3 regions of the Streptomyces sp. NPDC088252 genome follow, and region 2 is predicted to be linked to each of the others. Evidence: riboswitches for the same ligand, from Rfam matches in the RefSeq annotation. Region 2 holds a riboswitch; each other region holds the start of a gene.
What was found. A riboswitch is a leader RNA that binds a small molecule or an ion and turns the genes downstream of it on or off. The one in region 2 is predicted to bind cyclic di-AMP.

Region 1 (3,269 bases), on a different contig from region 2:
GGCAGCCGGCCCTTCGGGCAGGCCCGTATCCGACCGGCAGCCCTGACGTCGGGGGGAGCGTCAGGGCTGCCGGGGTTCAGCGGCCGGCGAACCGGCTCGGGTCATGTGGGCCGCGAGGCGGCCGGCCGATCAGGGGTTGAGGCCCTTGCCGCGCAGCCAGGCCATCGGGTCGATGCCCGTACCGGCCGGGGTGTGGACCTCCAGATGGAGGTGCGGGCCCGTGACGTTGCCGGTCGCGCCGACCCGGCCGATGGTGTCACCGGTCGTGACCTTCTGGCCGACACTGACACCGATCGAGGACTGGTGGCAGAACCACAGCTCCGTACCGTCTTCGAGCTCCAGCACCGTGCGGTAGCCGTATGAACCGGACCAGCCGGCCGACTTGATCGTGCCGCTGTGTATGGCCTTGATCGGGGTACCCGTCGGCGCCGCGAAGTCGAGGCCGGTGTGGTAGCCGGAGGACCACATCGAGCCGGCCTCGCCGAAGGTCGAGGTGATCGTGTACGAGGTGGTCGGGATGGCGTAGCTCGCGGCGAGCTTGGCGAGCCGCAGGGCCTCCGCCTTCTTCTTGGCCTCTTCCGCCGCCTTCTTCTTCTCGGCGGCGACCTTGGCCTCGGCCGCGTCCTGCTGCTTCTTGGCCTCGGCGGCGGCCTTCTCCGCAGCCGCCTTCTCCTCGGCGGCCCTGGCCTCGGCGTCGGCGGCGTCCTGCTGCTGCTCGGCCTGCTGGAGGATACGGGCACGGAGCGCCTCGCCCGCGTCCGTCGTGCCCCGCTGGGCCTCGGCGGTGGTGATGCCGGCGGTGGTGAGCGGAGCGGACGCGGCGACGGCCTCGGCCTTGTCGGCTTCGGACTCGCCGGAGAACAGGGAACCCACGCCGGGAAGGGACTTGGCGTCGGGCAGGTTGTCCGCGATGGAATCGGGAAGCGAGATGGAGACCGCCGGCTTGCTCTGCGCGGTGGCCATGCCGCCCGCGCCGACCGCCGCGATGACGCCGACCCCGAGCACGGTGGAGCTACGGGCAAGTCCGTTGCGCTGCTTGGCGACGCGGTGCTTGCCGCGCACGGGGCGGACGGACTCCTCGGTGGGGTTCCACTCCTCCCGGCTTCGTTCGGGCTCACCGCCGCCGTCGGCGCGAAATCCCCTGCGGAGCTCTGCCGAGTCGCCGGGCCCGTGCAACTCACCGGACCCGAACTCACCGGTGAAGTCGCTGCCCGGCTCGGTGCCGTAGCCGGTGCCGAACGCCGTTCCCGGCTCGGTGCCGTAGCTGGCGCCGAACGCCGTTCCCGTCCCGGCGGTTGCGTAACCGGCGTCGGAAGCGAAACCGGGGCCGTACCCGAGGCCGTAGTCAGAACCGGAGCCGAAGTCGGCACCCGGGGCGAAGTCGGAGGTGAACCGCGCGGGGGCCTCGGGGGCAGGCTTGTTGGACGCCACTTGGGCGCACTCCTTTCCTTCCTTCTCGCCTACCGGGTTAGCTGACGGGTTCGGAGCAGGAAGGTCTCCTACGGGCGCCTCTGCCTCTCACGAGACACAGGTGTCCGATTCACCCCATGTAGGTGGTTCCCCGGTTCCCTTGCGGAATTCGGCGCTCGCGCACGGTGCCGCCACTGACGACGGCTGGGACGACCGCGCTGCGTTATCGAACGTTAATAGACACCCGGGCCCGATTCCAAGCTGTTCCCACTGATCGTTCCGGTCTTGGCCTGGACTTTACGTGACATAACCGGGTGGAATCGGATGAGTTGAGCGCCCCTCAGCCATTACCCGGATTCTGACGTTGCGTCAAATGTTATGCGGAGCGGTGCGCTTCGGTTACGGACGGTGGCATGCCGCGCCCCGGGCTCCGCCCGGTCCGCACCACGCACCCGCCCCACCCGTCACATCGTGTCCAGTCCCACGATCTTCACCGTCCTGCGCCGGTGCGGCTGCCCCTCCGCGGGACGTACGACCGCGAGCAGTGCCATGTCGTCGGTCGTCTCGCCGCCCGTGTGCCGCCGCACGTCGTCGGTCAGGGCGGACAGCAGTTCCTCGGGTCCCGGAAAGATCCGCCCGCGCAGCCGCGCCGCCGGATCGTAGAAGACCCCGTCGACGTTCCGCGCTTCGGAGAGGCCATCGGTGTAGAGGAGCAGGGTCGTCCCCGCCGGCAGATCCCATTCGTCCGCCCGGTCGGGCCACACCCCCAGATCCATCCCGAGCGGCAGCGCGGGCACCGATGGCCCCAGAACGTCCAGCGCCCCGTCCGGATGCAGCAGGATCGGCTCGGGATGGCCGCGGTTGACGATCCGCACCCGCGACAGCCCGGACGGGATCTCGGCCAGTACGGCGGTGGTGAAGCCCTCGACCGCGTCCAGCCCGCCCCGCCCCGTCCCCTCTCGCGCCAGCGCCCGCTCCAGCCGCTGCGCCACGCCCTCCAGCGAACGCTCCTGCTCGGCCGCCTCCCGGAACGCGCCGATGATCACCGCCACCGACTCCACGGCGTCGAGCCCCTTCCCCCGTACGTCCCCGACCACCAGCCGCACCCCGTGCGGGGTGTCCGCCACGGCGAACAGGTCGCCGCCGACGAACTCGTCCGCCTGCGCCGCCACGTACCGCGCCGCCACATGCAGCCCGCCGATCCGGTCGGACGGTTTGGGCAGCACGGCCCGCATGGCGGTCTCCGCGATCACCCGCGCGGAGGCCAATTGCTCGTTGCTGCGCCGCACGACCCCGTTGATGACGACCGCGAGGACCGACACGGTGACCAGGGTGAGCAGCTCGATCAACGGCACGGCTCGCGGCAACGTGTTGCTGTGCAGCCGCAGCGTGATGATGGCCAGGATCGAGGCGACGGCCGTGAGGATGGTGCTGGACAGCGAGAAGAACGGCGCGGCGATCAGCGGCGCGGCCACGAACAGCGGAATGGCGGTGAAGGTCGGCGGGGTGAGGAAGTCGAACACCAGCCCACCGATGATCATCAGGGCGGGCAGCGCGCGGACGAACCGCCTGGTACGGACACCGTCCCTGGCATGTCTGCCGCGCCGCTTCAGCCGCTTCCACACCTGTGGTCTCCTGCCCGGTACGCGCTCGGCTGCGGACGGTGCCGCGCCCCACCCCCAGGCTCACCGGACCAAGGGCGCGCGGCGACTCCTCATCGGCCAATGGGGGTACGCACGTGGCCCGGCTCACACACAGCCCGTCCTGCCCCTTCACAGGGCCGAAGGGCCGACGACCGGTCACCGGTACCCAGGGACCGGCGGCAACAGGGGGAAATGATTCGGACCCGGCACGCATGC
Region 2 (3,269 bases):
GGCGGGAACAGCGGTGCGGGGGAGGCTCACACGGATCTCGGCATCGTCACGGATCGCGTCCGCGGCTTCCTCATGGCGGTCGCGCGCCTCGCTGAGCCGATCCTCCTGGAGGCCGCGAAGCCTTCCCGCGGACTCCTGCGCGGACCGCTTCCGGCGGCCGGCGAGGATCTTCGGGAGCCCCCCGTCGGCCTCCGTCTTCCTGCCCTGACGCCGGCGTCGGGCCAGCTTCACCTCGGTCTCCTCCAGCTCGCGCTTCTGGCGGCGTACATCCGCCTCCGCGGCGCGCAACATCCTTCCGGCGGCCTCCTGCTCGATGCTCAGGGCTTCCTGGTAGGCCGACCAGCCACCGCCGTACCAGTTCACGGAACCGGAACGGAGTTCGGCGATGCGGTCGACGCGCTCCAGCAGTTCGAGGTCGTGGCTGACCACGACCAGCACGCCGGAGCGCCAGTTGTCGACGGCCTCGTAGAGCCTGCGCCGAGCGAGCACATCGAGGTTGTTGGTGGGCTCGTCCAGCAGAAGGACATCGGGACGTTCCAGCAGAAGCGCGGCCAGGCGCAGGAGAACGGTCTCGCCCCCGGACAGCTGGGCCACGGTGCGGTCCAGTCCGATGCTGCCGAGTCCCAGGGAGCCCAGGGTCGCCACGGCCCGTTCCTCGACGTCCCAGTCGTCGCCGATCGTCTCGAAGTGCCTCTCGTCCACGTCCCCGGCTTCGATGGCGCGCAGCGCGTCGCGCCGCTCGGCGATGCCGAGGGCCGCGTCCACACGCAGCGTCGTGTCGAGGGTGATGTTCTGCGGCAGGTAGGCGAGGCTGCCGCCGACCGCCACCGAGCCCTGGGAGGGACGCAGCCGGCCGGCCAGCAGTCGCAGCAGGGTGGACTTGCCCGCGCCATTGGTACCGACGAGTCCGGTACGGCCCCGGCCGATGCTGAGCGAGAGGCCGTCGAGGACGGTCGTGCCGTCCGGCCACTGGAACGACAGAGCGGAGCAGGTGAGCGAAGCGCTGGGGGCAGTGGGTGTCGCCATGATGATCCTCGCAGTCGCAAGCGTGGTGAAGGGGGCTTCGTATGCGAGCACCACGCAGCGACCGTGCCGAGAAGGAGGGTGCGGCGGTCCGGAAGGTCGAAGGACGGCTGAGGCACCGAGGTCGCATCCACGCGGGGTCACGGGCAGGGGAAGGCACTGCTACTGCGTGACGGGCGTACGGCATGAGCCGTACGGCGCGATGTTCGCGAACCTCAGATGCGCAACGTCCACCTCTATCGGAGACAACAGGGCCGTTTGGAACGATAACGAGCCGCAGGACGAAAGGCAAAGCCCCGAGGCGACGGAGCCGTTTCGGACGTGGTCGGTCCGCCGAGCGGTGTGCAGGAGCGAAGCCCCTTCGAGTCAACAGACGAATGTCGCTATATGACCGATTTGCCCAAAATTAATAACTTCGTCAATAAAGGGGCTTTCTCTACCTGTCGCGCCATTTAGATACAAAAAGAAATGTCCCTTTTGTGACTTCGTGGTGCGAGTCACGTTCAAGGGTTCGAAGGTCTCGGTGACCGGTGCGCTGCCCTTCTGTGCAAGGAAATTCAGCCGCGCGGTGTGAGGTGGATTACTGCGAATTCCATTGATCGATCTTGTAAATGAAATGTGATCCAGAAATGGGGACTTGTTCCTTTCGGTGTTTCTCGCCTACGGTCACCGTCAATCCGGACGGAACGCCAAATCCTGCCGCCGTCCGAGAATCCGACCCATCTCGTGTACGGCAGGAGCGGGGGACCCAGGTAAGCCGCCGGTCCGGTATCCGGAACGGCTCGGGGTGAAGTCGCATTCGCGTGCGGCCGGACATCTCCAGTCCGAACCCGACAGCTCACCTCGCAGGCGACGGAGAGGAATTCAGCATGTCCATAACGGGTAAGCACGATCGTCGCAAGTCCACTTCGCTGACCCGCGGTTTCATCGCCGCGGCCACCGGCGGAGTCGCCCTCGTACTTCCGCTGGTGGGTGCCGGCTTCGCCTCCGCCGCGCCGGCGCAGGCCGCCACCGCCAAGGAAATCTCCGTACAGAAGGCTGCGCCCGCAACGTATTCCGTGATCGCCGGCGACACCCTTTCCAAGATCGCGAAGGCGCATTCCCTCAGCGGTGGCTGGCAGAAGCTGTACGCGGACAATCGAGAGGTCGTCGGCGACAATCCCGGACTGATTGTCCCGGGCATGACGCTGACAATCGGGGCAGCCACCCCCGCCGCGACCACCGTGAAGACCGCCGCTGCATCGGCCGCGACCACCCCGGCGGCAAAGCCCGCGACGTACGCGAACAATCTGGACGGCTGGATCAGGGAGGCGCTGGCCGTCATGGCCCAGCACGGCATCCCCGGCGGCTACGACAGCATCCACCGCAACATCATGCGTGAGTCCTCCGGCAACCCGCTGGCCATCAACAACTGGGACTCGAACGCCGCCAAGGGAACGCCCTCCAAGGGCCTTCTGCAGATCATCGACCCGACGTTCCGTGCCTACCACGTGCCCGGCACGTCCATGGACAGCTACGACCCGGTCGCCAACATCACCGCAGCGTGCAACTACGCCGCCGACAAGTACGGTTCGATCGACAACGTCTTCGGGGCGTACTGACGCACAGCGGCACCGAAAGGCGGTTCAGGACCGACGGGTGGCGAGAGGCCGGGACTTCTCCCGGCAACGGATCACCCACCGGTCAGGGACCGCCTTTCGGCGGTTCGTCGGCCGGAGCCGCACGCGGCGGCGACGTCAGGTGACAGGGCGACAGGGGCCCGGAACGGTCACGTGGCGGGCGAGCCAGGACAGCAGGGGTGCCAATTCCTCCGCCGCCACGAGCACGGAGTCGACCAGCGCAGCCGTGTGCTGCGCGCAGTCCCCGCCGAGGGGGCGGGCGGCGGATACCGAGCGGTGCCGAAGGAGAGCGGCCCGCGGATGACCGGCGTCGTGACCACGCGGTACGCGCTGCATGACGTCACCGGTGATCTCGTACCCTCGCGCCTCCAGGGCCTCGACGGCGCGCACCAGCTCCGGTCCGCTCTCCCGCGCGGCAACTGCCGTACGGAACAACGGGATCTGCCCCGGATCCGGATAGTCCCAGCCACCTTTGATCCGGAGCCCGTCGAGATCGAAGCGCAGGCCGATCCGGACATTGCGCGCGATCCGGATCTCCGCCGCTTGATGCTGCCACCACCACGGATCCTTGCGGAAACCCCAGACGGAGAAGTCCTCGTACGCCCGGTCCGCGTCCGCCACCTCGTT
Region 3 (3,269 bases), on a different contig from region 2:
GGTCGTCATCCTCGCGCTCGTCTACGTCAAGCGGGACGAGGAGAAGGTCGACAAGGGAGCCTTCGCGGCGGTGGGCGGGCTGACGCTCGCCAACATCTTCATCGCCACGCTCTGGACCTGAGGGTCCGAGGGCCCGGGGACCGCGGCCCGGCGTTCGGCGGCCGGGAGCCGCGGTCCGGGCCCCGAGTCCTGAGCTCCGAGTGTCGCGGTCCGAGGTCTGCGGATCGCGACCAGCGCGGCGCCGGGCCGGGGCCCGGCCGGTCGGCGCGTGGACCGGCCCACGCGCCGACCGCGGGGGAGCGAGGAGCGGGCCTAGGCCGGCCGCACGCTGCCGTGGATCGGCATGTAGTAGATCGACTCCTCGCGCACGTTCGCGCCCGGCTTCGGCGCGTGGATCATCATTCCGTCGCCCTTGTAGATGCCGACGTGGCTGATGTCGTCGTAGAAGAAGACGAGGTCGCCCGGACGCAGATCCGCCGTGGCGACCTCGGTGCCGATCTTCACCTGGTCCCAGGTGGTGCGCGGGATGTCGACTCCCGCGGCCTTCCACGCGGCCTGGGTGAGTCCGGAGCAGTCGTACGAGGACGGGCCCGTCGCACCCCAGACGTACGGCTTGCCCAGCTGGGCCCTGGCGAAGGCGAGGACCTTCTCCGCCTTGGTGGTGGCGCTGCTGTCCGAGCCGGTCCCGGCTCCCGCCCCCGCACCGCTGCCGGATCCCGCCGCCTTGGCGGCCTCCTCGGCCTTGCGGTCCGCCTCCGCCTCGGCGGCGGCCTGCTGCCGCGCCAGTTCCTCCGCCTTGCGCTCGGCCTCCGCCTCCTTCTTCCGCTCCAACGCCGCGAGCCGCGCCTTCTCCTCGGCGGTCAGCTTCGACAGCATCGTCTGCGCCTCGCCCAGCTTCTGCTGGACGTTCTGCTTGCTGGTGCGCAGCGTGGCCTGCGTCGTGGTCAGCGCCTCCAGGCCGCGCACCGCTTCGGCGCGCTTCTTCGAGGCCTTCGTCTGCTGGGCGCGGAAGTCCGTGACCGCCTTCTGCTGCTGAGCGGTCATCCGGTTCATCAGCTGGCTCTGGTCGAAGTACGACTGCGGGTCGTCGGCCAGGAAGAAGGTGGCGCTCGGCGTGAGGGACCCGGTGCGGTACTGCGCGGCCGCGTAGGCGCCGAGCGTCCTGCGGGCTTCGTTGAGTTCGTCGGCGCGCTTCGCCACGTCGTCCAGGAGGGCGTCCACCTTGGTGCGCTGGGCGGCGGAGGCCTCCTTCGCCTGGTTGTACCGCTGGGTCGCGGTGCCCGCCTGCCGGTAGAGGTCGTCGACCTTCTTCTGGACGTCCTCGATGCTGGGCTTCGGAGCGGGGGCCGCCGTGGCGCTCTGCGTGGAGAGCAGGGTCACGGACGCCAGCGCGGCCGTCGTGAGGCCGACGGCCGGTGCGGTGGTGCGCATCCGGGTGCGCGGTTTGCGATGCGATGCCAAGACGGCATCTCCTTCCGTGGACCGCCTACCGGGTCAGCTGTCGGGTTCGGGCGGAACGGAAGGCTGCCCTACGGTCCGAGTGGGGGATAAGGACCGATTCACCCCGGTGACGCGTATGGGTCCCCGGCTCCGGACGTCCGTGAGGGCAGCCCGGATTCGGCGCGGGGGCCTGCTCGGCGTGGTTCGCCTCAGGGGGTACGGGCCACCCGGTCGAGCACGGTAGCCAACCCGTGGTGCCGCTGTGAAGGTCGATGTTCGATATGCCCGATACGTTTTCGTGACCTTTGCGGGGCGAGGGTGGCGAGCGTGGTCGCGGCCCGGAATTCCACACGGGGCGTGGATGTCCACTCTCTTTGCGTGCCCGGTGGCCGGGTGCGGTTCGCCGAGCGGCAGTCACGTGTCGGTGCGGCGGCCTAGACTCGACAAGCGATGAGCAGCCTCTTTGACGACAGCTTCCTGGCCGGCCTCCAGCACTCGGAGGAAGAGCCCCCGCCGCCCCCCGAGGACTCCGCACCCGAAGCGGTGCCGGAGGACCTCTTCGCGGGCGTCTTCGACGGGCCCTCGCCGCCCAGGGACGCGTACTACCGTGACGGCGCGCACCGCCCCGTCATCGACTCCGCGGCGCTCCTCGACGGGCTGAACACCGAACAGCGCGCCGCGGTGGTCCACGCCGGCTCCCCCCTGCTCATCGTCGCCGGGGCGGGCTCCGGCAAGACCCGGGTGCTGACCCACCGGATCGCCCACCTCCTCGCCGAGCGCGGGGTGCATCCCGGCCAGATCCTGGCGATCACCTTCACCAACAAGGCCGCGGGCGAGATGAAGGAGCGCGTCGAACAGCTCGTCGGACCGCGCGCCAACGCCATGTGGGTCATGACCTTCCACAGCGCGTGCGTACGCATCCTGCGCCGCGAGTCGAAGAAGCTCGGCTTCACCTCGTCGTTCTCGATCTACGACGCCGCCGACTCCAAGCGGCTGATGGCCCTGGTCTGCCGTGATCTCGACCTCGACCCGAAGCGCTTCCCGCCGAAGTCGTTCACGGCCAAGGTCTCCAACCTGAAGAACGAACTGATCGACGAGGAGACCTTCGCCGGCCAGGCCGCGGACGGTTTCGAGAAGACCCTCGCCCAGGCCTACGCGATGTACCAGTCACGGCTGCGCGAGGCCAACGCGCTGGACTTCGACGACATCATCATGACGACGGTCCACCTGCTGCAGGCGTTCCCCGACGTCGCCGAGCACTACCGCCGCCGCTTCCGGCACGTCCTGGTCGACGAGTACCAGGACACCAACCACGCCCAGTACACCCTCGTACGCGAACTGGTCGGCCCGGCCGGCGAGCGCGACGCCCCCGCCGAGCTGTGCGTCGTCGGTGACGCGGACCAGTCGATCTACGCGTTCCGCGGCGCGACCATCCGCAACATCCTCCAGTTCGAGGAGGACTACCCGAACGCGACGACGATCCTGCTGGAGCAGAACTACCGCTCCACGCAGACGATCCTGTCCGCCGCCAACGCGGTCATCGAGCGCAACGAGAGCCGCCGCCCCAAGAACCTCTGGACGAACGCCGGCACGGGCGCCCGGATCACCGGCTACGTCGCCGACACCGAGCACGACGAGGCCCAGTTCGTCGCCGACGAGATCGACCGGCTGACCGACGCGGGCGACGCCAAGGCCGGCGACGTCGCGATCTTCTACCGTACGAACGCGCAGTCCCGGGTCTTCGAAGAGATCTTCATCCGCGTCGGCCTGCCCTACAAGGTCGTCGGCGGCGTGCGCTTCTACGAGCGCAAGGAGGTCCGGGACGTCCT

Region 1: linked by a shared signal. The riboswitch ahead of ACIOHC_RS28950 (M23 family metallopeptidase) and the one ahead of ACIOHC_RS17510 (transglycosylase SLT domain-containing protein) in region 2 are both predicted to bind cyclic di-AMP.
Region 3: linked by a shared signal. The riboswitch ahead of ACIOHC_RS23015 (NlpC/P60 family protein) and the one ahead of ACIOHC_RS17510 (transglycosylase SLT domain-containing protein) in region 2 are both predicted to bind cyclic di-AMP.

Annotation. Positions count from the first base shown of each region.
Region 1 is NZ_JBIURS010000016.1:157,582-160,850, reverse strand. It holds gene ACIOHC_RS28950 (M23 family metallopeptidase) at 130-1,176, opposite strand; cyclic di-AMP (ydaO/yuaA leader) riboswitch at 1,443-1,595, opposite strand; gene ACIOHC_RS28945 (PP2C family protein-serine/threonine phosphatase) at 1,875-3,035, opposite strand.
Region 2 is NZ_JBIURS010000007.1:331,610-334,878, forward strand. It holds gene ACIOHC_RS17505 (ATP-binding cassette domain-containing protein) at 1-1,026, opposite strand, end outside; cyclic di-AMP (ydaO/yuaA leader) riboswitch at 1,701-1,888, shown strand; gene ACIOHC_RS17510 (transglycosylase SLT domain-containing protein) at 1,893-2,624, shown strand; gene ACIOHC_RS17515 (DUF2461 family protein) at 2,760-3,269, opposite strand, start outside.
Region 3 is NZ_JBIURS010000011.1:43,819-47,087, forward strand. It holds gene ACIOHC_RS23010 (hypothetical protein) at 1-121, shown strand, start outside; gene ACIOHC_RS23015 (NlpC/P60 family protein) at 313-1,461, opposite strand; cyclic di-AMP (ydaO/yuaA leader) riboswitch at 1,468-1,633, opposite strand; gene pcrA (DNA helicase PcrA) at 1,891-3,269, shown strand, end outside.